Regions from separate parts of the Streptomyces sp. NPDC102437 genome, predicted to be linked through region 1. Evidence: riboswitches for the same ligand, from Rfam matches in the RefSeq annotation. Region 1 holds a riboswitch; each other region holds the start of a gene.

Region 1 (7,328 bases):
GGAATGGGGGGAGCGCTCGCCGCTCCCTCGCGCGCCGGTGGCTCACTCCGTGGCGCGCGTCCCTCGAAGAGGTGAGATGAGACCTCTTCGAGACATCGACCATTTAGTAGGCCCACCGGGTTCGACGCATGACACACTACAGCCAAGCCCTTCAACGCCCTTGGTTTGCAAGGCATTTGACCTTTGATGATCATGCAAAAACGTGCCTGTCAACGAGTGAATATGCGACCAGGCCAACCACCCCTCCGAGCCCTACTATCGGCTCGCCATGACAGCAGCAGGGAAGCACCAGGTGAGCCGGACGGACACACCCCGGCGCGGCGGCCGGCAGGGACGAGCGGGAATCCGGGACGTGGCCGCCGCCGCCGGAGTCTCCATCACGACCGTCTCCGACGCGCTCAACGGCAAGGGCAGGCTCCCGGACGCCACCCGTCGCCATGTCCGCGAGGTCGCAGAGCGCCTGGGCTATCGCCCTTCCGCCGCGGCCCGAACCCTCCGTACCGGCAAGTCCGGCCTCATCGGCCTGACCGTGACGACCTACGGGGACGAACCCTTCACCTTCACCGAATTCGCGTACTTCGCGGAGATGGCCAGAGCCGCCACCTCGGCCGCGCTCGCCCGCGGCTACGCCCTGGTCATCCTGCCCGCCACCTCGCGACACGACGTCTGGTCGAACGTCGCCCTCGACGGCACCGTCGTGATCGACCCCTCCGACCAGGATCCGGTCGTCACGGAACTCGTGCGCCAGGGGCTGCCCGTCGTCTCGGACGGACGCCCGGCCGGAACGCTCCCGGTCACCGCCTGGGTCGACAACGACCACCGGGCCGCCGTCCTCGACCTGCTCGACCATCTCGCCGCCGCCGGCGCCCGCCGCATCGGCCTGCTCACCGGCACCACCACCGACACGTACACCCGCCTCTCCACCACCGCGTACCTCCACTGGTGCGAGCGCGTGGGCCAGGACCCGGTGTACGAGTCGTACCCCGCCCACGACCCGTGCGCGGGCGCGGTCGCCGCCGACCGGCTGCTCGCCCGCCCCGACCGGCCCGACGCCGTCTACGGGCTCTTCGACCCCAATGGCACCGATCTGCTGGCGGCGGCCCGCCGGTACGGCCTGCGCGTCCCCGAGGACCTGCTGCTGGTCTGCTGCAGCGAGTCCACCGTGTACGCGACGACCGAGCCGCCCATCACCACCCTCTCGCTCAAGCCGCGCAGGATCGGCACCGCAGTCGTCCAGCTCCTGATCGACGCCATCGAGGGTGTGGACCAGGACCGGCCGGTCGAGCAGGTCATACCGACCGAACTCATCGTGCGGACCTCCTCGCAACGCCGTCCACCCCGCACCACGGTCAGCGCACCCCGCTCTCCGGCAGGGGACTGATCAGGCGATTTCGGACCAATCGGCCAGTGAACCCGACGTGCGTCCGGATTCACCACCCCTGGTGCGTCACACAGCACGATCCGCATTCCTATGATGGGCGCACGACACCGCGGACCGCCCCGACCAGCAGGGCCCGTCAGGTGTACGGCGGCGCGACGGTGGTGGAGGGGTCGATGACACAGGGGGCCGGTCAGGAACCCGTGGTGCGGACGGCGACGTTGCGCGACTTCCGCGTACCGCCCTATGCCCAGAGCCCGGTGCCGCCTGCGTCACCGCACCCGGGCAACGCCATCCCCGGTCATATGCCGCCGGACGGTTACACCCCCACCGCGCGCGATCTTCCCGTGATCAACCGCGGTGACACCCTGCAGGTGCCGACCGTCCCCGACCCGTGCCCCGTCCCGGAGCAGGGTCGCGGACCGCTGTACGTCGTCGGCGACGTCCACGGCTATCTGGACGAGCTCCACGCCGCTCTCGCCGAGCAGGGCCTCATCGACGCCGACGGCAAATGGTCGGCGGGCAACGCCCGGCTCTGGTTCCTCGGCGACTTCACCGACCGGGGCCCGGACGGCATCGGGGTCATCGACCTCGTGATGCGCCTGTCCGCCGAGGCCGCGGCCGCCGGCGGCTACTGCAAGGCCCTGATGGGCAATCACGAACTGCTGCTCCTGGGCGCCAAGCGGTTCAGCGACACCCCGGTCAACTCCGGCGCGGGCACCGCCACCTTCCAGGCGGCCTGGCTGCTCAACGGCGGCCAGAAGAACGATATGGAGCGTCTCCAGGACGTCCACCTCCAGTGGATGTCCCGGCTCGACGCGATCGTCGAGGAGGACGGGCATCTGCTGATGCACTCCGACACGACGGCGTACCTCGAATACGGCACCACCATCGAGGACGTCAACGACACCGTGCACGCCATTCTCACGCGTAACGACGCCGACGAGTGCTGGGACCTCTTCCGCAAGCTCACCAAGCGGTTCGCCTTCCGCGACGAGTCGGGTCCGCAGGCCGTCCGGGAACTGATGTCGGCCTACGGAGGACAGCGCATCGTCCATGGTCACAGCCCCATTCCGTACCTCCTCGGCGAGGTCGGATCGGAGGACGGCGAGGACGGCTCCGGCCCCGTGGTCCACGGTCCGCACGTGTACGCGGACGGGCTCGCCATCGCCATGGACGGCGGAGTGACCATGGCCGGAAAGCTACTGGTCGTCCAGCTGCCCCTGCATGACTGACGCTCTTGCGGGAAGACGCTCCAGGACCTGACCACGCCGACCACTGGGCCTATTTCCGGAAACCCCCTGTCACCCCGTGCCGTGGGCGCTCTACCATCGGCGTATCAGTAGCAGGCTCTCCTCCGTTTCCGCCCAACTGCCCGTCTCCAACGGGCACTCAGGCCCGACGGAGCATCGGGGGATGCACATGAACAGCGCTCCGCACCTGCTGGCCGAGGACCGCCCCGAGTACGAGCGGATCCTCGATGACGCACTGCGTCATGCCCATGAACGGCCGGATCTGGCCGCGGTCGGCGAACGGCTCAACGCCGTCCAGCTGCGCACCATGGCGCTGGACGCCACGGAGCTGATCACCGCGACCGCCGCCACCGAGTACAAGCACTACGTGCAGGCCCGCGAGGAACTGCGCGGCCCTGCCGACGGGCCGGACCAGGACGTGCTTCCCGGCTTCGGCACAGGCCGTCCGCACCAGTCGGGCGCCGGCATAGGAGCCGTCGTCACGGTCCTGGCGCCGGTGCTCGCCGGCACTGCGGCGTTCATATTCCTGCTGGCGGGCTACCTGCTGAGGCTGCTCGACCCGGCGCCGTCCTTCGCCTCGACCATGGTCTCCGCCGGCTGGTTCTTCGCCGCGGTCACGGCCGCCGCCATCCTGGCCGCCGCCGTCGGGCTGCTCATCACGGCACTGCGCAACGGCTCGGAGTCGCAGCCCGTCGAGGACGACGAGGAGGAATTGCCGGAGGACGTGGCACGGGCCAGGGAGGCCTGGCGCCACGCCCTGCTGGAACGCGGCATCCTGCCGTTCCTGCGGGACGCGCTCGCCGATCCCGAGGCCGGGCCCGCCTCGCGCACACCGGTCCGCTCGGCGAACCGCATCCCGAAGGTCGGCTACAGCCCGCCGGACTTCTCCAGTCCGGGCGAAGGCCCGGCGGCGGGCCCCCGGCCGTCGTTCACCTCACCGGACTTCACCAGCCCCGACTTCGGCGGCCCCGAACACGAACTGGACTGACCGGGTCCGCACATCGGCCGGGCGGCAGGAGCGGTCGCCCCGAAGGCGGAAGCCTCCGGGGCGATACCTCGTCCCGGGTCCGGATCAGTCCGCGATCGGCAGATAGACCCGGTTGCCGGCCGCCGCGAACTCCTTGGACTTCTCCGCCATGCCCGCCTCGATCTCCGACTGCGAACCGCCGTGCTCGCGCCGGATGTCCTGGGAGATCTTCATCGAACAGAACTTCGGGCCGCACATCGAGCAGAAGTGCGCCGTCTTGGCCGGCTCGGCGGGCAACGTCTCGTCGTGGAACTCCCGTGCGGTGTCCGGGTCGAGGGCCAGGTTGAACTGGTCCTCCCAGCGGAACTCGAACCGGGCGTCGGAGAGCGCGTCGTCCCAGTCCTGCGCCCCTGGGTGCCCCTTGGCGAGGTCCGCCGCGTGCGCCGCGATCTTGTAGGTGATGACGCCGGTCTTCACATCGTCCCGGTTGGGCAGGCCGAGGTGCTCCTTCGGCGTGACGTAGCAGAGCATCGCCGTCCCCCACCACGCGATCATCGCCGCGCCGATGCCGGAGGTGATGTGGTCGTACGCCGGCGCGACATCGGTGGTCAGCGGGCCGAGCGTGTAGAACGGCGCCTCCTCGCAGATCTCCTGCTGGAGGTCGATGTTCTCCTTGATCTTGTGCATCGGGACATGCCCCGGTCCCTCGATCATGGTCTGGACGCCGAACCGCTTGGCGACCGTGTTCAGCTCGCCGAGCGTGCGCAGTTCGGCGAACTGCGCCTCGTCATTGGCGTCGGCAATCGAGCCGGGTCGCAGCCCGTCGCCCAGCGAGTAGGTCACGTCGTAGCTCGCGAGGATCTCGCAGAGCTCCTCGAAGTGCTCGTACAGGAACGACTCCTTGTGGTGCGCGAGGCACCACGCCGCCATGATCGAGCCGCCGCGCGAGACGATGCCGGTCTTGCGGCGGGCGGTCAGCGGCACGTACGGCAGGCGCACGCCGGCGTGGACCGTCATGTAGTCGACGCCCTGCTCAGCCTGCTCGATGACGGTGTCCTTGTAGATCTCCCAGGTCAGTTCCTCCGCCCGGCCGTCGACCTTTTCGAGCGCCTGGTAGAGCGGGACGGTTCCGATCGGAACGGGTGAATTGCGCAGAACCCACTCACGGGTGGTGTGAATGTTGCGGCCGGTGGACAGATCCATGACGGTGTCGGCGCCCCAGCGCGTCGCCCACGTCATCTTCTCCACCTCCTCCTCGATGGAGGACGTCACCGCGGAGTTGCCGATGTTGGCATTGACCTTCACCAGGAATCGCTTGCCGATGATCATCGGCTCGATCTCGGGGTGGTTGACGTTGGCCGGCAGCACGGCCCGGCCGGCCGCGATCTCCTCGCGCACCACCTCGGGCTCGACGTTCTCCCGGATCGCCACGTACTCCATCTCCGGGGTGATCTCGCCCCGGCAGGCGTACGCGAGCTGGGTCACCGGCTGCCCGTCCCGGCTGCGGCGCGGCAGCCGCGGGCGGCCCGGGAAGACCGCATCGAGGTTGCGCAGTCCGCCGCGCGGAGAGGTGTGCTTGAGCCCGTCGTCCTCGGGGCGGGCGGGGCGGCCCGGGTACTCCTCGGTGTCGCCGCGGGCGGTGATCCAGTTCTCCCGCAGCGGTGCGAGCCCGCGGCGGACATCGGTCTCGACGGTGGGATCGGTGTACGGACCCGACGTGTCGTACAGCGTCACGTCCTTGCCGTTGGTGAGGTGCACCTGACGGACCGGCACCCGGAGGTCCGGGCGCGAGCCCTGGACGTACCCCTTGTGCCAGCCGATGGACTTCCCGGCCTCGTCGCTCTGGTTCGAGGCAGGCGTGCGTGCGTCCGATGTGGTCATGAGACCTACTCCCTACGCCGGCATTACCCGGTAACAGGTTCGGCGGTCGGCGCAGCCTGTCCCGTACGGACGTACGGAGATCAGCGCCCTCTCAGCCCGGTGCTCCGAGCTCCCGCGTGTGCAAAGGTTCCCCCACGCTAGCGCCCCGTCCGGCCTGATGAACAGTGGACCCGTCTCTTCTTGCGATGATCGGCCGGTGACGTCCCCCCCTATCGACCTCGAAACGCAGGGCCATCAGCACGGTCACTCGCACAGCCATGGCCCCGCCACACCCGTCTCCAGACATCTGCGCAAAGTCATCGCGGCCGTACTGATCCCGTTCGCCACCGCCGTCCTCGTCGGTCTGGTGGCGCTCTGGCCGGGCGGTGCGCCGTCGCACGAGCGGACCGGCGTCGGGTTCGACCGGCAGACCCAGCAGGGAAAGGTGGTGAAAGTCGACATGGTGGACTGCAAGGAGGTGAACGCGGTCCAGACGCCCATGGACGGGGCCACCACACCACCCCCGGGGAGCACGAGGGGGCTTTGCAAGAAGGCCACGATCGAGGTGACGACCGGTCATGACAAGGGCCGGACCTTCACCGAGATCGTCCAGCCCGACGCAACGCGTCAGCTGCGCGACGGTCAGGGCGTGATCGTGGCGTACGCCCCCGACGCTCCCCGTGACCTGCAGTACTCGGTGACGGATGTGAACCGGAAGTTCCCGCTGACCCTGCTGGCCGGGATCTTCGCCCTGGTCGTGGTCGCGGTGGGCCGCATGCGCGGGGTGATGGCGCTGGTCGCGCTCGCCGTCTCGTTCGCCGTGCTGACCCTGTTCATCCTCCCGGCCATACTCCAGGGCTCCAATCCGCTGCTCGTCGCGGTGGTCGGGGCCAGTGCGATCATGCTGATCGCGCTCTACATGTGCCACGGCCTGAGCGCCCGCACCTCGGTGGCGGTGATCGGCACACTGATCTCGCTGCTGCTGATCGGACTGCTCGGATCGCTCTTCATCGGCTGGGCGAGCCTGACCGGCAACACCGACGACAACACCGGCCTCATCCATGGCCTGTACCCGCACATCGACATGAGCGGTCTACTTCTGGCCGGTGTCATCATCGGTTCGCTCGGGGTCCTCGACGATGTGACCGTGACCCAGACGTCGGCGGTCTGGGAACTCCACCAGGCGAACCCGACGTTGGGCGTGCGGGGGCTCTACCGGGCAGGGATCAGGATCGGACGCGACCACATCGCCTCGGTCGTCAATACGCTGGTGCTCGCCTACGCGGGCGCCGCGCTGCCGTTGCTGCTGCTGTTCTCCATCGCACAGAGCAGCGTGGGGACGGTGGCCAACAGCGAGCTGGTGGCGGAGGAGATCGTACGAACGCTGGTCGGCTCGATCGGACTGGTCGCCTCGGTGCCGGTGACGACGGTGCTCGCTGCGCTGGTCGTCTCCGCGGACCGCACAGGGCCCGGCCCGGAAGCCGGAGCTTCGGCGCCCGTCCGGACCGGGAAGGGCCGTCGTCGAAGGGCGAGGCCTTGAGCTTCTCCACGCTGAGCAATTCACCCATTCGGCAGGTGCCGTGTTCGACCGGCGAGCCGGTCGGCGGCGCCCTTTCCGCTCAGCCGGCGTTCTGTTCCTCGGCGAGAATCCGGCCCAGAGCGTCTTCCAGGTTGCCCTCGAAGTCACCCAGCGTGCACTCCTGCCCGAGTGGCACGAGCTTGTCGGTCCGGTCGAGAAACGCCACAAGTGGTGCCGTACCGGCCCTGAAGAGGGCCCGGTCCTCGCCGACCTGGAGCCGGATATGTACGTCGGACAACCCCTCGGGTTCAGTGGGACCGATATGCACATCACCGTCGCCACTGGGGCTGT
Region 2 (7,328 bases), on a different contig from region 1:
GCGATCCGCCCGCGTGCCGGCGGCTCAGAAGGCCGGCCGCTCCGGGTCCAGCACCGCCCGCCCCTCGACCGGCGACGACGCCTCCGCGAAGTGACGGCGGGGAATCCGGCCGGCCCGGTACGCCAGCCGCCCGCCCTCCACCGCGTGACGCATCGCCGCGGCCATCAGCTCGGGCTCCTGGGCCCGGGTCACCGCGGACGCCAGCATCACCGCGGCGCACCCCAGCTCCATCGCGAGCGCCGCGTCGGAGGCGGTCCCGGCGCCCGCGTCGAGGATCACCGGGACCCGGGCCTGCTCGACGATCAGCCGGAAGTTGTGAGGGTTGCGGATGCCGAGCCCGGAGCCGATGGGGGAGCCGAGCGGCATCACCGCCGCGCATCCCACGTCCTGGAGCCGACGCGCCAGCACCGGGTCGTCATTGGTGTACGGCAGCACGGTGAAGCCGTCGTCCACAAGGATCTCCGCGGCGTCCAGCAGCTCGATCGGATCGGGCAGCAGGGTCCGCTCGTCGGCCACCACCTCCAGCTTGATCCAGTCGGTGCCGAGCGCCTCGCGGGCCAGCCGGGCGGTCAGCACGGCCTCGCCCGCGGTGAAGCAGCCCGCCGTGTTGGGCAGCACGCGGATGGAGAGCCGCTCCAGGACGGAGAGCACCGAACCCTGCACGGTCGGATCGAGGCGGCGCATCGCGACGGTGGTCAGCTCGGTGCCGGAGGCGGACAGGGAGCGCTCCAGCACGTCGAGGCTCGGCGCCCCGCCGGTCCCCATGATCAGCCGGGAGCCGAACGTGGTGTCGCCGAGGGTGAAGAGGTCGTCCGACATGATCAGCCTCCCTGGACCGCGGTCAGGACCTCGACGCGGTCACCGTTGAGGAGCGTGGTGGCGGCCCACTGGCCGCGCGGTACGACGGTCTCGTTGACGGCGGCCGCGACACCGGAGTGCGCGGTGGTGAGCATGGCGACGAGCGCCGCCAGGGTGGTGCCCCCGGCGAGGCGTCGGACCTCGCCGTTCACGGAGACGGAGAGGCGGGTCGCCCCGGAGAGCGGTGCGGGCTCGTTCATGCGGGCTGCTCCTGACGTACGGAGGCGGTGGCGCGGGAGAAACGGTGCGGGGTGAAGGGGCGGGCCGGCTCGGGCGGCTCGCCGCCGGTGAGGAACTCCGCCATGACGTCACCGGTGATGGGGGTGAGCAGCACGCCGTTGCGGTGGTGGCCGGTGGCGAGGTGGAGGCCGGGCAGGGCGGTGGGGCCGAGGAGCGGGGCGTTGTCGGGGGAGGCGGGACGAAGGCCGGCCAGGGTCTCGGTGAGCGGCAGCTCGGTGATGCCGGGGACCAGTTCGTGGGCGTCGCGCAGCAGCTCGTAGACGCCGCCCGCGGTGACGGTGGTGTCCCAGCCCATTTCCTCGCTGGTGGCGCCGACGACCAGCTCGCCGTTCTCGCGCGGTACGAGATAGAGGTGGCCGCCCCGGACCACGGCCCGGACCGTGCGGCTCAGGAACGGTGCGTACCCGGCGGGCACGGTCAACCGCACCACCTGGCCCTTCACCGGCCGGACCGGTGGCACCACCTCGTCCGGCAGCCCCGGCAGCCGCCCGCTGAGGCTGCCCGCGGCGAGCACTACCTGGTCGGCCACCGGCTCCGTACCGTCGGCGAGCACCGCCCCGGCGGCCCGGTCGCCCACCACGCTCAGGCGCTCCACCCAGCCGCGGTGGAAGACCACCCCGGCCCGTTCGCAGGCGGTCAGCAGGGCGGCGGCCAGCCGGCGGGGATCGATCTGGTGGTCGCCGTCGACCCGAAGGCCGCCCCGGACGCCCGGCGCGAGCATCGGCTCCAGCCGGCGGCACTCACGGCCGGTGAGCCACTCCGATTCGAGGCCGGAACGCTGCTGGAGGGCGTGCAGCTCCCGCAGATGGGCGCGGTCGTCGGAGTCCAGCGCGACGGCCAGGGTGCCGCAGGCGCGAAAGCCCGTCTCCCGCCCGCTCGCCGCCTCCAGCTCGGCCACGAAGGCCGGATAGCGGGCCGCCGAGGCGACGTTGAGGCCGAGCAGCAGCTGTTCGCCGTAGTGGAGTTCGGTGACGGCGGCCAGCATGCCGGCCGCCACCCGGGCGGCACCGCCACCCGGTTCGGGGTCGGCGAGCGCCGTGCGCAGTCCGCGCTGAGCGGCCCGCCAGGCCGTCACCAGGCCGATGATCCCGCCCCCGATGACCAGGACATCGGATCCGTTTCCGTTCCGAGCAGAACGCATGGGCTTCCAGCCCCTCCCTTCGCCGGCATGACCCGGATCAGGTTCGTACGGTCGGAGGCCGCCCAGCCTCCCTCTCAGCCCGGTGCGTCCGGGCTCCCGCGAGTGCTTTACGTTGGCCACCCTAAACCCAGTCCCATCGGACCAGTAAGGAGTGGTCACCGTGGCCCGTTCGCTCGACGGACTCGTCCTCGCCCCGGTCGCCGACCAGGCGCCCGGCCAGGTCGGCACCCGTACCCGCTTCACGTACCACGAGGACGACGGCCGGATCTGGGCCGAGTACGCGGGCGGCGACGTGGTGCGCGGCCATCTCGTCGGCACCCGGGACGGCGACACCCTGGACTTCCGCTACGTCCAGTTGAAGCAGGACGGAACGACGTCCAGCGGCCACTGCGTCTCCACCGTCGTCGACCTCCCGGACGGCCGGGTCCGGCTGGACGAGCGGTGGGCGTGGGAATCGCAGGAGGGCAGCGGGACGAGCACGGTCGAGGAACTCGCCCTTTCCTGACGATCCGTCAGGTGATTATGGTGTACGGGTGAGCGATCAGCAGCAGTCAGAGCAGCCGGACCGGCGGGCAGGACACCGCGTGGTCGTCGTCGGTGCGGGCATGGCCGGGGTGCAGACCGCGGTGGCCCTGCGGGAACAGGGCTTCACCGGCCCCGTCACCCTGATCGGTGCCGAACCGCACCAGCCCTACGACCGGCCCCCGCTGTCCAAGGCGGTGTTGCTCGGCAAGGCCGAGGACTCCGCCTTCGACATCGACTTCGAGGCGCTGGACATCGATCTGCAACTGGGCCGCGAAGTCACCGGCGTACGGCCGGGCGCGCACGAACTGGACACTCCGTCAGGGCCCGTTCCCTACGACAGCCTGGTCATCGCGACCGGTGCCGAACCCGTCGTCCTGCCCGGCACCGAGGGCGTTCCCGGCGTCCACCTGCTGCGCACCCTCGACGACGCGGCACGGCTGCGGCCGGTCCTCGACCAGCAGCACGGCGTCGTGGTCGTCGGCGCGGGCTGGATCGGCGCCGAGTTCGCCACCGCGGCCCGCGCCGCCGGCTGCGCCGTCACCGTCGTCGAGGCCGCCGACCGGCCCCTGGCGGGCGCGATGCCCGCGGAGGTCGCCGCCCCGATGGCCGCCTGGTACGCGGAGATCGGCGCCGAACTCCTCACCGGGGCCAGGGTCGAGAGCGTCGAGCCGGGCCGGGTGGTCCTTGCGGACGGCCGCACCGTCGCGGCCGGAGCGGTCGTCGTCGGAATCGGCGCCCGGCCCGCCACCGGCTGGCTGGCCGGCTCCGGCATCGCACTCGGCCCCGACGGATCGGTGACCGCCGACGGGGCGCTGCGCACCTCGGCGCCCGATGTGTACGCGGTCGGCGACTGCGCCTCGTTCCCCTCCGCCCGGTACGGCGAACGCCTGCTCGTCCATCACTGGGACAACGCGCTCCAGGGCCCGCGCACCGCCGCCGCCAACATCATCGGCGCGGCGGCCGGCGGCGCCCCGGAGCCGGTGGTGTACGACCCCGTGCCGTACTTCTGGTCCGAGCAGTTCGACCGGTTCGTGCAGTACGCGGGCCACCACGGGAGCGCCGACACCCTGCTGTGGCGCGGCGATCCGGCCGGGCCCGCGTGGTCGGTGTGCTGGCTGCGCGACGGCGTCCTGGTCGCGGTCCTGGCCGTCGGCCGGCCGCGCGATCTGGCACAGGGCCGCAAGCTCATCGAAGCGGGGGCGCGGCTCGATCCGGAGAAGGCCGGTGACCCGGCCGTACCGCTGAAGTCGGCGATCCGTCAGTAGGTGCACGGACAGCGTACGCTGGCGTCTTTTATGTGGACGACCTCTTGGAGGAAGGCAAAAATTAGTGCACTGTGCATCTTTTGGAGTGCTCATTTCATACTCTTCGAAGGACGCACATGTTCCGGCACAGATTGGCCCGCGCGCTGCGTGGAGTCTCCGTGGCTTCGGCGTTGACCGCCCTCGTCGGCGGCGCACTTGCCGCCCCGGCCTACGCGGGCGCCACGCCCAGGCCCGATTCCAACCCGGCCGTCGACTACCAGGACCCGATCGACGCGCTGCCACCGGTCTCCCGTCCGGACACCGAGAGCTGCTCGGTGACGGCTGTCGACCACGACTTCGGCTACACCCTCGGCGGACCGCCGTACACCACCACGCTCACCCCGCCCAAGCAGTGCGAGGGGCCGTGGAACAAGGTCGTCCTCGACTGGTCGGGCAGCGTGAAGGGGCGTCAGTACGACCGCCTCGCAGCGGTCTTCATCGGTGGCGCGGAGGTCTTCCGTACCAGCACCGCCGAGCCCGACGACGACGGCATCAGCTGGCACGTCGCCAAGGACATCACCGACTTCGCGCCGCTCCTCAAGGACCCGCAGAAGCTCCAGCTCGAACTGGGCAACGTTGTCAACGACACCTACACCGGGGTGTACAGGATCAAGCTGAAGATCACGTACTACCAGGCCGACAAGCGTCACCCGGCGGCCACCACGGCCGACCGCGTCGTCCCGCTCGGCGACACCGGCTCCGGCAGTGCCCCCTGGATGAGCGTCGGCAAGGGCGGCTCCACCCGCACCGAGGTCACCTTCCCGCGCAACCTGACCAAGGCGCGCCTGGAGGTCTACGCACGCGGTGGTGGCTGCGACGAGCAGTGGTTCGACGCGGTCCCCAGTGACCTGGCGGAAACAGCCCCCGACTACCTCTGCGGCGGCGGCCCCTACCGTGAGGTGCAGGTCGCGGTGGACGGACAGCCCGCCGGCCTCGCCCAGCCGTACCCCGTGGTGTATTCCGGCGGCATCGTGCCGACCCTGTGGCGCCCGATCCCGGCCATCGACCAGTTCAGGACCGAGGCGTACGACATCGACCTCACCCCCTTCGCGGGTCTGCTGGCCGACGGCAAGCCGCACGTCATCAGCATCACGCCGTACGGTGCGGCCGATGGCTGGATCGTCGACGGTTCGCTCTTCCTCGACACGGACGCGCACGCGTCCCGCACGCGCGGCAGGGTGACCACCAACACCCTCGGTCACACCCCGGTCGTGAAGACCGTCCAGACCCCGGGCGAGGACGGTTCCACGGACGTCTCCGTGTCGACCGGCCGCTCCTGGAAGATCTCGGGCTATGTCGAGACCTCGAAGGGCCGGGTCACCACCACCGTCGAGCAGGACTTCTCGTACAGCAACGAGGGCACGGTCTCCAGGACCGGCCGGCAGCAGACGGTGCACCAGCGCGACCACGGCGCCACCACGGTGACGACGAGGACCGGCGGACGCACCGAGGCCCGGCGGCACGCCTGGTCCTACCCCATCGACGTCGACATGGACATCCCGTTCTACGGCGACTACAACAACTACGACCTGAAGGCCGCCGTCACCCAGCGCCGGGTGCTCCTCGACACGTCCAGGAAGGGCTCCGCCCACGCGTGGCGCACGGACGCGGTCACGGACGACACGGTGGACTCGACCGGCAGTCTCGCCCGTGAGAACGGCGCGGTCCGGGCCGCCGACGGCGCCTCGTCCGAGACGTACCGGGGCACCACGGACACCGGAGCCTGCTACTCGCGCTCCCTGACGACCGCGCACGGCTGGGTCACCGGCGACCGGCAGAGCCACTGCCGCCTCGCCGACGTGGTCCGCGAGGCCCTGAAGGGCTGAGTCCGGGTATCGGCTGTCAGTGCGGGATGGCAGGCTTGTCCTCGTGACCGAGATTGACGCAAAGATCGATGCTCTCGTCCCCGACTGGCTGCACCTGCCCGACATCGCCGAAATGCTCGGTGTCGAGGTGACGCGCGTGCGGCAGCTGGTCAAGGAGGGCCAGCTGATCGCCGTACGACGTGGTGAGAACCGGACGCTCCAGGTGCCTGCCGCCTTCATCGACGGCGACAAGGTGGTCAAGGGCCTTTCCGGCACCCTGACGCTCCTGAAGGACGACGGCTACAACGACGAAGAGATGCTGGAGTGGCTCTTCACCCCCGACCCGACCCTGCCGGGCACCCCCGCCCAGGCACTGAGTGAGAATCGCGGCACGGAGGTGAAGCGCCGCGCCCAGGCGCTCGCCGTCTGACGACCGGCCGTATGCGAGGGGCGGGCCGCGCGACACCGCGCGGCCCGCGCCGCGCACCGTCCGGCAGCAGCCGCTCCACCACGCTCTCCCAGGGGGAACCGCACCATGTCCACGCCTCGCGCGCTGCTGTCCGACGCCCGGCTCTATCTGTGCACGGATGCCCGCAGGCGTCAGGGCGACCTCCCCGAGTTCCTCGACGCCGTCCTCGCCGCGGGAGTGGACATCGTCCAGCTCCGCGACAAGGGCATGGAGGCGGCCGAGGAGCTCGGCCATCTGGCCCTCCTCGCCGACGCGTGCCGGCGCCACGGCAAGCTCCTCGCGGTGAACGACCGGGCCGACGTCGCCCATGCCATCGGCACCGACGTGCTGCACCTCGGCCAGGGGGACCTGCCGGTGCCCGCCGCCCGCGCCATCATCGGCGAGGACGTGGTGATCGGCCGCTCCACACATGCCCGGTCCGAGGTCGACGCAGCCGTCGCCGAGCCCGGCGTGGACTACTTCTGCACCGGCCCGTGCTGGCCCACCCCGACCAAGCCCGGACGCCACGCCCCCGGCCTGGACCTGGTGCGGTACGCCGCCTCGCTCGACCAGCCGCGCCCCTGGTTCGCCATCGGCGGGATCGACGCCGGCAATCTCGACGAGGTGCTGGACGCCGGGGCCCGCCGGGTCGTCGTCGTCCGGGCGATCACCGAGGCCGCCGACCCGGCCGCCGCCACCGCCGACCTGGCCAGAAGGGTCCGGGCGCGCGTCGCGGAGTGATCCGGCGGACCGGGCCGGAGGTGATATCCGGCCGACTGTCCGAGGGATGGACAAACAACCAGTCAATTCGGGCAATTCGCACTGGTCCGGTCCATCGGTCGTCGCGCTCTGGTTAACCTGCCGGTATGGCCCTTGGCACACCATCCACCAGGACAGATCACGCGCGCACGGTGCGTGAGCTTCTCGCGACCGGCAGGACCTCGTACTCGTTCGAGTTCTGGGCGCCCAAGACCGAGAAGGGCGAGCGGAACCTCTGGAACGCGCTG
Region 3 (7,328 bases), on a different contig from region 1:
TCCGAGATCGAGGCCGGCAAGACCGTCCAGGCGTACGTCGACGAGGCCAACGCCAACCTCGGCGAGAAGATCGTGCTGGACCGCTTCGCGCAGTTCTCCGGCGCGTACGTCTCCGCGTACATGCACCGCACCATGCCCGACCTGCCGCCGCAGATCGGTGTTCTGGTCGAGCTGGACAAGGCCGACGCCGAGCTGGCCAAGGGCGTCGCGCAGCACATCGCCGCGTTCGCCCCGAAGTACCTGTCCCGCGAGGACGTCCCGGCCGAGGTCGTCGAGGCCGAGCGCCGCGTCGCCGAGGAGACCACGCGCGCCGAGGGCAAGCCCGAGGCCGCGCTCCCGAAGATCGTCGAGGGCCGCGTCAACGGCTTCTTCAAGGAGGCCACCCTCCTCGGCCAGCCGTACGCGCTGGACAACAAGAAGTCCGTCCAGAAGGTCCTGGACGAGGCCGGTGTCACCCTGAAGCGCTTCTCGCGCATCAAGGTCGGCATCTGAGTCCGTCCGCGAAACACGGTGGACCCCGATAGGGTCTAGTGCAGTCGTCGGCCGCACTCAAGCCGTACGACCGCAGATCTGACGAGGAGGCCATTGCCGCTGAGGGACACCAGACCCACCGGCAATGGCCTTCTTCGTATGTGCACGAGGAGAATCTCCATGAACAAGGGCGCGGACGCCGCAAAAGGTGACCACAAGCGCGACGACGGCAAGGTGGCCGGACGCTTCATGCTGAAGCTGTCCGGAGAGGCGTTCGCCGGCGGCGGGGGTCTCGGTGTCGACCCCGACGTCGTACACGCCATCGCCCGGGAAATTGCGGCAGTCGTCCGCGACGGCGCGGAAATCGCTGTCGTCATCGGCGGCGGCAACTTCTTCCGTGGCGCCGAGCTCCAGCAGCGCGGCATGGACCGGGCCCGGTCCGACTACATGGGCATGCTCGGCACGGTCATGAACTGCCTGGCACTCCAGGACTTCCTGGAGAAGGAAGGCATCGACTCCCGTGTCCAGACCGCCATCACCATGGGGCAGGTCGCGGAGCCGTACATTCCGCTGCGCGCCGTGCGCCATCTGGAGAAGGGTCGCGTCGTCATCTTCGGCGCCGGCATGGGGATGCCGTACTTCTCCACCGACACCACTGCCGCCCAGCGCGCCCTGGAGATCGACGCGGAGGCTCTCCTGATGGGCAAGAACGGGGTGGACGGGGTCTACGACTCCGACCCGAAGAGCAACCCCGACGCGGTGAAGTTCGACGCGCTCGAGTACAGCGAGGTTCTCGCCCGCGATCTCAAGGTCGCCGACGCCACCGCCATCACGCTCTGCCGCGACAACGACCTGCCGATCCTCGTCTTCGAGCTGACCGCCACCGGCAATATCGCCCGCGCGGTCAATGGTGAGAAGATCGGCACGCTCGTGAGTGACCGGAGCACCCGGGTCTGACGACCGGGGGACCTTCCCGGAGTACGACGGGGAGGTCCGGGCCCCCGGGGGCAGCCCCGGGACCGGCCCCGAAGGATGGACAACGGCCTGCCGGTCGGACACCGTGCAGGTGAGGACGCGACGCAGGACCCGCCGGGCCCGAGCACGACGGGCCCACTCAAGACACGCAGGAGCACGTGGTGATCGAAGAAACCCTCCTCGAGGCCGAGGAGAAGATGGAGAAGGCCGTCGTCGTGGCGAAAGAGGACTTCGCCGCGATCCGTACCGGCCGTGCGCACCCGGCGATGTTCAACAAGATCGTCGCCGACTACTACGGCGCGCTGACCCCGATCAACCAGCTCGCCTCGTTCTCGGTGCCCGAGCCGCGCATGGCCGTCGTGACGCCGTTCGACAAGACCGCGCTGCGCAACATCGAGCAGGCCATCCGCGACTCGGACCTCGGCGTCAACCCGAGCAACGACGGCAATATCATCCGGGTGACCTTCCCGGAGCTCACCGAGGAGCGCCGCCGCGACTACATCAAGGTCGCCAAGGGCAAGGCCGAGGACTCCAAGATCTCCATCCGCGCGGTGCGCCGCAAGGCCAAGGAGACTCTGGACAAGCTGGTCAAGGACAAGGAGTCGGGCGAGGACGAGGTGCGTCGCGCCGAGAAGGAGCTCGACGACACCACCGCGAAGTACGTCGCGCAGGTCGACGAGCTGCTCAAGCACAAGGAAGCCGAGCTGCTCGAAGTCTGATGAACGACTCTTCCTGGGGCGCCCCGCAGGGAGCCGGCCGCTGGGGTGCGCCCGAGATGCAGGCTGCTCCGGCCGGTCCTGCATACGATGTGCATGACGCCCAGCAGACTCGGCCCATGCCCATAGTGCCGGACGTTCCCGACGCAGGTAGAGACGCTGACGACCGTGATGACCGGGACCAGGGGGCCGGACGCCTGAGCGGCGGCCCCCTGTTCCGTGACGAGAAGCCGCAGGAGCCCATGCCCACCGCGCCGCCGCCCCCGCAGAAGAAACGTGCGGGCCGTGATCTGCGAGCCGCCATAGGGGTCGGTGTGGGGCTCGGCGCCGTCATCGTCGCCTCGCTGTTCATCGTGAAGGCCGTCTTCGTCGGTGTGATCGTCGTCGCCGTCGTCGTGGGCCTCTGGGAGCTCACCTCACGGCTCCAGGAGCGCAAGGGCATCAAGGCGCCGCTCGTCCCGCTGGCGGTGGGCGGCGCGGCGATGGTGGTGGCCGGTTACGCGCAGGGCGCCGAAGGCGCCTGGGTGGCGATGGCGCTGACCGCGCTGGCGGTGCTCGTCTGGCGGATGACCGCACCGCCCGAGGGCTACCTCAAGGACGTCACGGCCGGCGTGTTCGCGGTGTTCTATGTACCGTTCCTCGCCACGTTCGTCGCCATGCTCCTGACCGCCGACGACGGGCCGCAGCGGGTGCTCACCTTCCTGCTGTTGACCGTGGTCAGCGACACGGGTGCGTACGCCGTCGGCTGGCGCTTCGGGAAGCACAAGCTGGCGCCGCGCATCAGCCCCGGAAAGACCCGGGAGGGTCTGTTCGGCGCCGTCGCCTTCGCGATGGTCGCCGGTGCGCTGTGCATGCAGTTCCTGATCGACGGCGGTTCCTGGTGGCAGGGGCTGCTGCTCGGGCTCGCGGTCGCGGCCAGCGCGACCCTCGGTGACCTGGGCGAGTCGATGATCAAGCGGGATCTCGGGATCAAGGACATGGGCACGCTGCTGCCGGGGCACGGCGGCATCATGGACCGGCTGGATTCGCTGCTGCCGACCGCCCCGGTGGTCTGGCTGCTGCTGGTGCTGTTCGTCGGATCCAGCTGAGAAAGCATTCCTGACCTGCGATTTTACGAGTGAGGGCCCGTTGTCCACAGGACGGCGGGCCCTCACTGTTCTGTCTGCGACACTGGATGAACCATGCCTAAGCCCGGAGAACTCACTTTCGTCGCGCCCCGCGGAGCCAAGAAGCCGCCGCGGCATCTCGCCGACCTCACGCCCGCCGAGCGCAAGGAAGCCGTCGCCGCGATCGGCGAGAAGCCGTTCCGCGCCCAGCAGCTCTCGCAGCACTACTTCGCGCGGTACGCGCACGACCCGGCGGAGTGGACCAACATCCCGGCCGCGTCGCGGGACAAGCTCGCCGAGGCGATGTTCCCCGACCTGATGTCGGTGGTCCGTCACATCAGCTGCGACGACGACACCACCCGCAAGACGCTGTGGAAGCTGCACGACGGGACGCTCGTCGAGTCCGTCCTGATGCGCTACCCGGATCGCGTGACGATGTGCATCTCCTCGCAGGCCGGATGCGGGATGAACTGCCCCTTCTGCGCCACCGGGCAGGCCGGCCTCGACCGCAATCTGTCGACCGCCGAGATCGTCCACCAGATCGTGGACGGGATGCGGGCGCTGCGCGACGGCGAGGTCCCCGGCGGCCCGGCGCGGCTCTCCAACATCGTCTTCATGGGCATGGGCGAGCCGCTCGCCAACTACAACCGGGTGGTCGGCGCGATCCGCCGGCTCACCGACCCGGAGCCGGACGGGCTGGGGCTCTCGCAGCGCGGGATCACGGTCTCCACGGTGGGCCTGGTGCCCGCGATGCTCCGTTTCGCCGATGAGGGCTTCAAGTGCCGTCTCGCCGTCTCGCTGCACGCGCCGGATGACGAACTGCGCGACACCCTCGTTCCCGTGAACACGCGCTGGAAGGTCGGCGAGGTGCTGGACGCCGCGTGGGAGTACGCGGAGAAGTCCGGCCGCCGCATCTCCATCGAGTACGCGCTGATCCGTGACATCAACGACCAGGCGTGGCGCGGTGACCGGCTGGGCCGGCTCCTCAAGGGCAAGCGGGTTCATGTCAATCTGATCCCGCTGAACCCCACGCCCGGTTCCAAGTGGACCGCCTCGCGGCCCGAGGACGAGAAGGCCTTCGTCGAGGCGATCGCCGCCCACGGGGTGCCGGTCACCGTGCGGGACACCCGCGGCCAGGAGATCGACGGGGCCTGCGGTCAGCTGGCGGCGGCCGAGCGCTGAGGCCGATAGGGCCCGTGTAATCTGGGCCCGAAATCAACTTCATATTCCGACAGGGGAGCGCCACAGCGCTGAGAGTGCGGCACCGAGGACAGGTCGGCCGCAGACCCTCTGAACCTCGCCCGGGTCATTCCGGGTAGGAAGTTCGGTCATCAACTCATGCTGTTGCGCCCTGCCCGCTTACCGCGGGCAGGGCCGCGTCTCTTCCTGGCCAAAACCCAGGAGGAATACACAAATGATCACCACGCGCAGGAGTAGGCAGCTCGCGGCTTCGGCCCTCGCCGCCGCGCTCGGCGTCACCGCACTCGCCGGGTGCGGGAGTTCCGACGACACGTCCTCCGGTTCCGGCGGCACGAAGGGCTCGGGCTCCAAGACCGTGACCCTCGTCAGCCACGACTCCTTCAACGCCTCCAAGGACGTGCTGAAGCAGTTCACCGAGGAGACCGGATACACCGTCAAGGTGCTGAAGAGCGGCGACGCGGGTGTCGCGCTCAACCAGGAGATCCTGACCAAGGGCTCCCCGCGCGGCGACGTGTTCTTCGGCGTCGACAACACGCTGCTCTCCCGCGCCCTCGACAGCGGGCTCTTCACGCCGTACGAGGCGAAGGGCATCGACCGGGTCGCGGCGGACACCCGGCTCGACGCCGACCAGCACCGGGTCACCCCGATCGACACCGGTGACATCTGCGTCAACTACGACAAGAAGTACTTCGCCGACAAGAAGCTCGCGCCGCCCCGGTCCTTCGACGACCTGGCGAAGCCCGCGTACAAGGACCTGCTCGTCACCGAGAACGCAGGGACCTCCTCGCCCGGTCTCGGCTTCCTCCTCGGCACCGTCGCCACCTACGGCGAGAAGGGCTACCAGGACTACTGGAAGAAGCTGGAGCGCAACGGCGTCAAGGTCGTCGACGGCTGGGAGCAGGCGTACAACGAGGAGTTCTCCGGCTCCGCGGGCGGAAAGAAAGCCAAGGCAGACAGGCCGCTCGTCGTCTCGTACGCATCCAGCCCGCCCGTCGAGGTGCTGTACGCGAAGCCGCAGCCGGCCGAGGCCCCGACCGGTGTCGCCACCGGGACCTGCTTCCGCCAGATCGAGTTCGCCGGTCTGCTGAAGGGGGCGAAGAACGAGGCGGGCGGCAAGGCACTGCTGGACTTCCTGATCAGCAAGAAGTTCCAGGAGGACATGCCGCTCAACATGTTCGTCAACCCGGTGGTCAAGGACGCGGCGCTGCCGGAACTCTTCACCGAGTTCGGCGCGACGGTGGCCAGCCCGACGACCGTGGCCCCGGACCGGATCGCCAAGAACCGTGAGCAGTGGGTCCAGTCGTGGTCCTCGCTCGTAGTGAAGTAACGAAGAGTCCCGTACGCGGAACGGACGCGGGCGGGAAGACTCCCCGCCCGCGGTCCGCGCACGCGGCTGCCGCTCGCGCGAAGGCCCGGCGCGGGAGCGCGGTGCGGCTCGGCCTGATGGCCGTGCCCGTCGCGTTCTTCGCGCTGTTCTTCGCCTACCCGGTCGCGGCGATCGTCGGCCGGGGCCTGAAGGTGGACGGCGTCTGGCAGCTCGGCCGGATAGGCGAGGTGCTGACCCGGCCGGAGATCCGCGACGTCCTCTGGTTCACCACCTGGCAGGCGCTCGCCTCGACGGCGGTGACCCTGCTGATCGCGTTGCCCGGCGCCTATGTCTTCGCCCGCTTCGACTTCCCCGGCAAACAACTGCTGCGGGCGGTCGTCACGGTGCCGTTCGTCCTGCCGACCGTGGTCGTCGGGACGGCCTTCCTGGCGTTGCTGGGACGCGGCGGATTCCTCGACCAACTCTGGGGCGTACGGCTCGACACCACCGTCTGGGCGATTCTGCTCGCCCATGTCTTCTTCAACTACGCGGTGGTCGTACGGACGGTGGGCGGGCTGTGGTCCCAGCTCGACCCCCGGCAGGAAGAGGCCGCCAGGGTGCTCGGCGCGGGACGGTTCGCCGCCTGGCGACGGGTCACCCTGCCGGCCCTGGCACCCGCCGTGGCCGCCGCCGCATTGATGGTCTTCCTCTTCACCTTCACCTCCTTCGGTGTCGTTCAGATCCTCGGCGGCCCCGGTTACGCCACCCTCGAAGTGGAGATCTACCGGCAGACCGCGCAGTTGCTCGCCCTGCCGACGGCCGCTGTGCTGACGCTGGTGCAGTTCGCCGCGGTCGGCGCGATCCTCGCCGTACACGCCTGGACCGTACGGCGCCGGGAGACCGCGCTGAAGCTGGTCGACCCCGCGCAGACCGTCCGCAGGCCGCGCGGCGCCGGGCAGTGGGCGCTGCTCGGCGGGGTGCTGCTGACCGTGCTGCTGCTGATCCTGCTGCCGCTGGGTGTGCTGGTCGAGCGCTCCTTGGACACCACCGGCGGGCATGGCTTCGACTTCTACCGTGCCCTGTCCTCCGTGGACGCGGGCGGCGGTACGTTCCTGGTCGCGCCGCTCGAAGCGATCTGGAACTCCCTGCAGTACGCGCTGGTCGCGACGGTCATCGCGCTGGTCATCGGCGGGCTGGCCGCCGCCGCGCTGACCCGGCGGGCCGGCCGGCTGGTGCGCGGTCTCGACGCGTTGCTGATGCTGCCGCTCGGGGTGTCCGCGGTCACCGTCGGCTTCGGTTTCCTGATCACCCTGGACAAACCGCCGCTGGATCTGCGGACCTCCTGGATCCTGGTGCCGCTCGCTCAGGCGCTGGTCGGTGTGCCCTTCGTCGTACGGACCCTGCTGCCCGTGCTGCGCGCGGTGGACGCGCGGCTGAGGGAGGCGGCCGCGGTGCTCGGGGCGTCGCCGCTGCGGGTCTGGCGGGAGGTCGATCTGCCGCTGGTGCGGCGGGCGTTGCTGGTCGCGGCCGGTTTCGCGTTCGCCGTCTCGCTCG

What was found. Region 1 has a riboswitch for thiamine pyrophosphate ahead of thiC (phosphomethylpyrimidine synthase ThiC). Riboswitches for the same ligand answer to the same signal wherever they lie in the genome.
Region 2: linked by a shared signal. The riboswitch ahead of thiO (glycine oxidase ThiO) and the one ahead of thiC (phosphomethylpyrimidine synthase ThiC) in region 1 are both predicted to bind thiamine pyrophosphate.
Region 3: linked by a shared signal. The riboswitch ahead of ACIRJP_RS23055 (thiamine ABC transporter substrate binding subunit) and the one ahead of thiC (phosphomethylpyrimidine synthase ThiC) in region 1 are both predicted to bind thiamine pyrophosphate.

The regions. Positions count from the first base shown of each region.
Region 1 covers NZ_JBIWKI010000005.1:293,741-301,068, reverse strand. Annotated here, with positions in the region: gene ACIRJP_RS09620 (LacI family DNA-binding transcriptional regulator) at 269-1,381, shown strand; gene ACIRJP_RS09615 (metallophosphoesterase) at 1,555-2,613, shown strand; gene ACIRJP_RS09610 (hypothetical protein) at 2,795-3,619, shown strand; gene thiC (phosphomethylpyrimidine synthase ThiC) at 3,704-5,479, opposite strand; TPP riboswitch at 5,472-5,605, opposite strand; gene ACIRJP_RS09600 (YibE/F family protein) at 5,637-6,998, shown strand; gene ACIRJP_RS09595 (SsgA family sporulation/cell division regulator) at 7,078-7,328, opposite strand, start outside.
Region 2 covers NZ_JBIWKI010000002.1:88,633-95,960, forward strand. Annotated here, with positions in the region: gene ACIRJP_RS03715 (thiazole synthase) at 25-819, opposite strand; gene thiS (sulfur carrier protein ThiS) at 822-1,058, opposite strand; gene thiO (glycine oxidase ThiO) at 1,055-2,239, opposite strand; TPP riboswitch at 2,237-2,349, opposite strand; gene ACIRJP_RS03730 (hypothetical protein) at 2,400-2,744, shown strand; gene ACIRJP_RS03735 (NAD(P)/FAD-dependent oxidoreductase) at 2,773-4,029, shown strand; gene ACIRJP_RS03740 (peptide-N4-asparagine amidase) at 4,188-5,894, shown strand; gene ACIRJP_RS03745 (Rv2175c family DNA-binding protein) at 5,938-6,303, shown strand; gene thiE (thiamine phosphate synthase) at 6,409-7,062, shown strand; gene metF (methylenetetrahydrofolate reductase [NAD(P)H]) at 7,188-7,328, shown strand, end outside.
Region 3 covers NZ_JBIWKI010000018.1:33,316-40,643, reverse strand. Annotated here, with positions in the region: gene tsf (translation elongation factor Ts) at 1-492, shown strand, start outside; gene pyrH (UMP kinase) at 652-1,428, shown strand; gene frr (ribosome recycling factor) at 1,608-2,165, shown strand; gene ACIRJP_RS23065 (phosphatidate cytidylyltransferase) at 2,165-3,250, shown strand; gene rlmN (23S rRNA (adenine(2503)-C(2))-methyltransferase RlmN) at 3,344-4,450, shown strand; TPP riboswitch at 4,492-4,608, shown strand; gene ACIRJP_RS23055 (thiamine ABC transporter substrate binding subunit) at 4,683-5,795, shown strand; gene ACIRJP_RS23050 (ABC transporter permease) at 5,912-7,328, shown strand, end outside.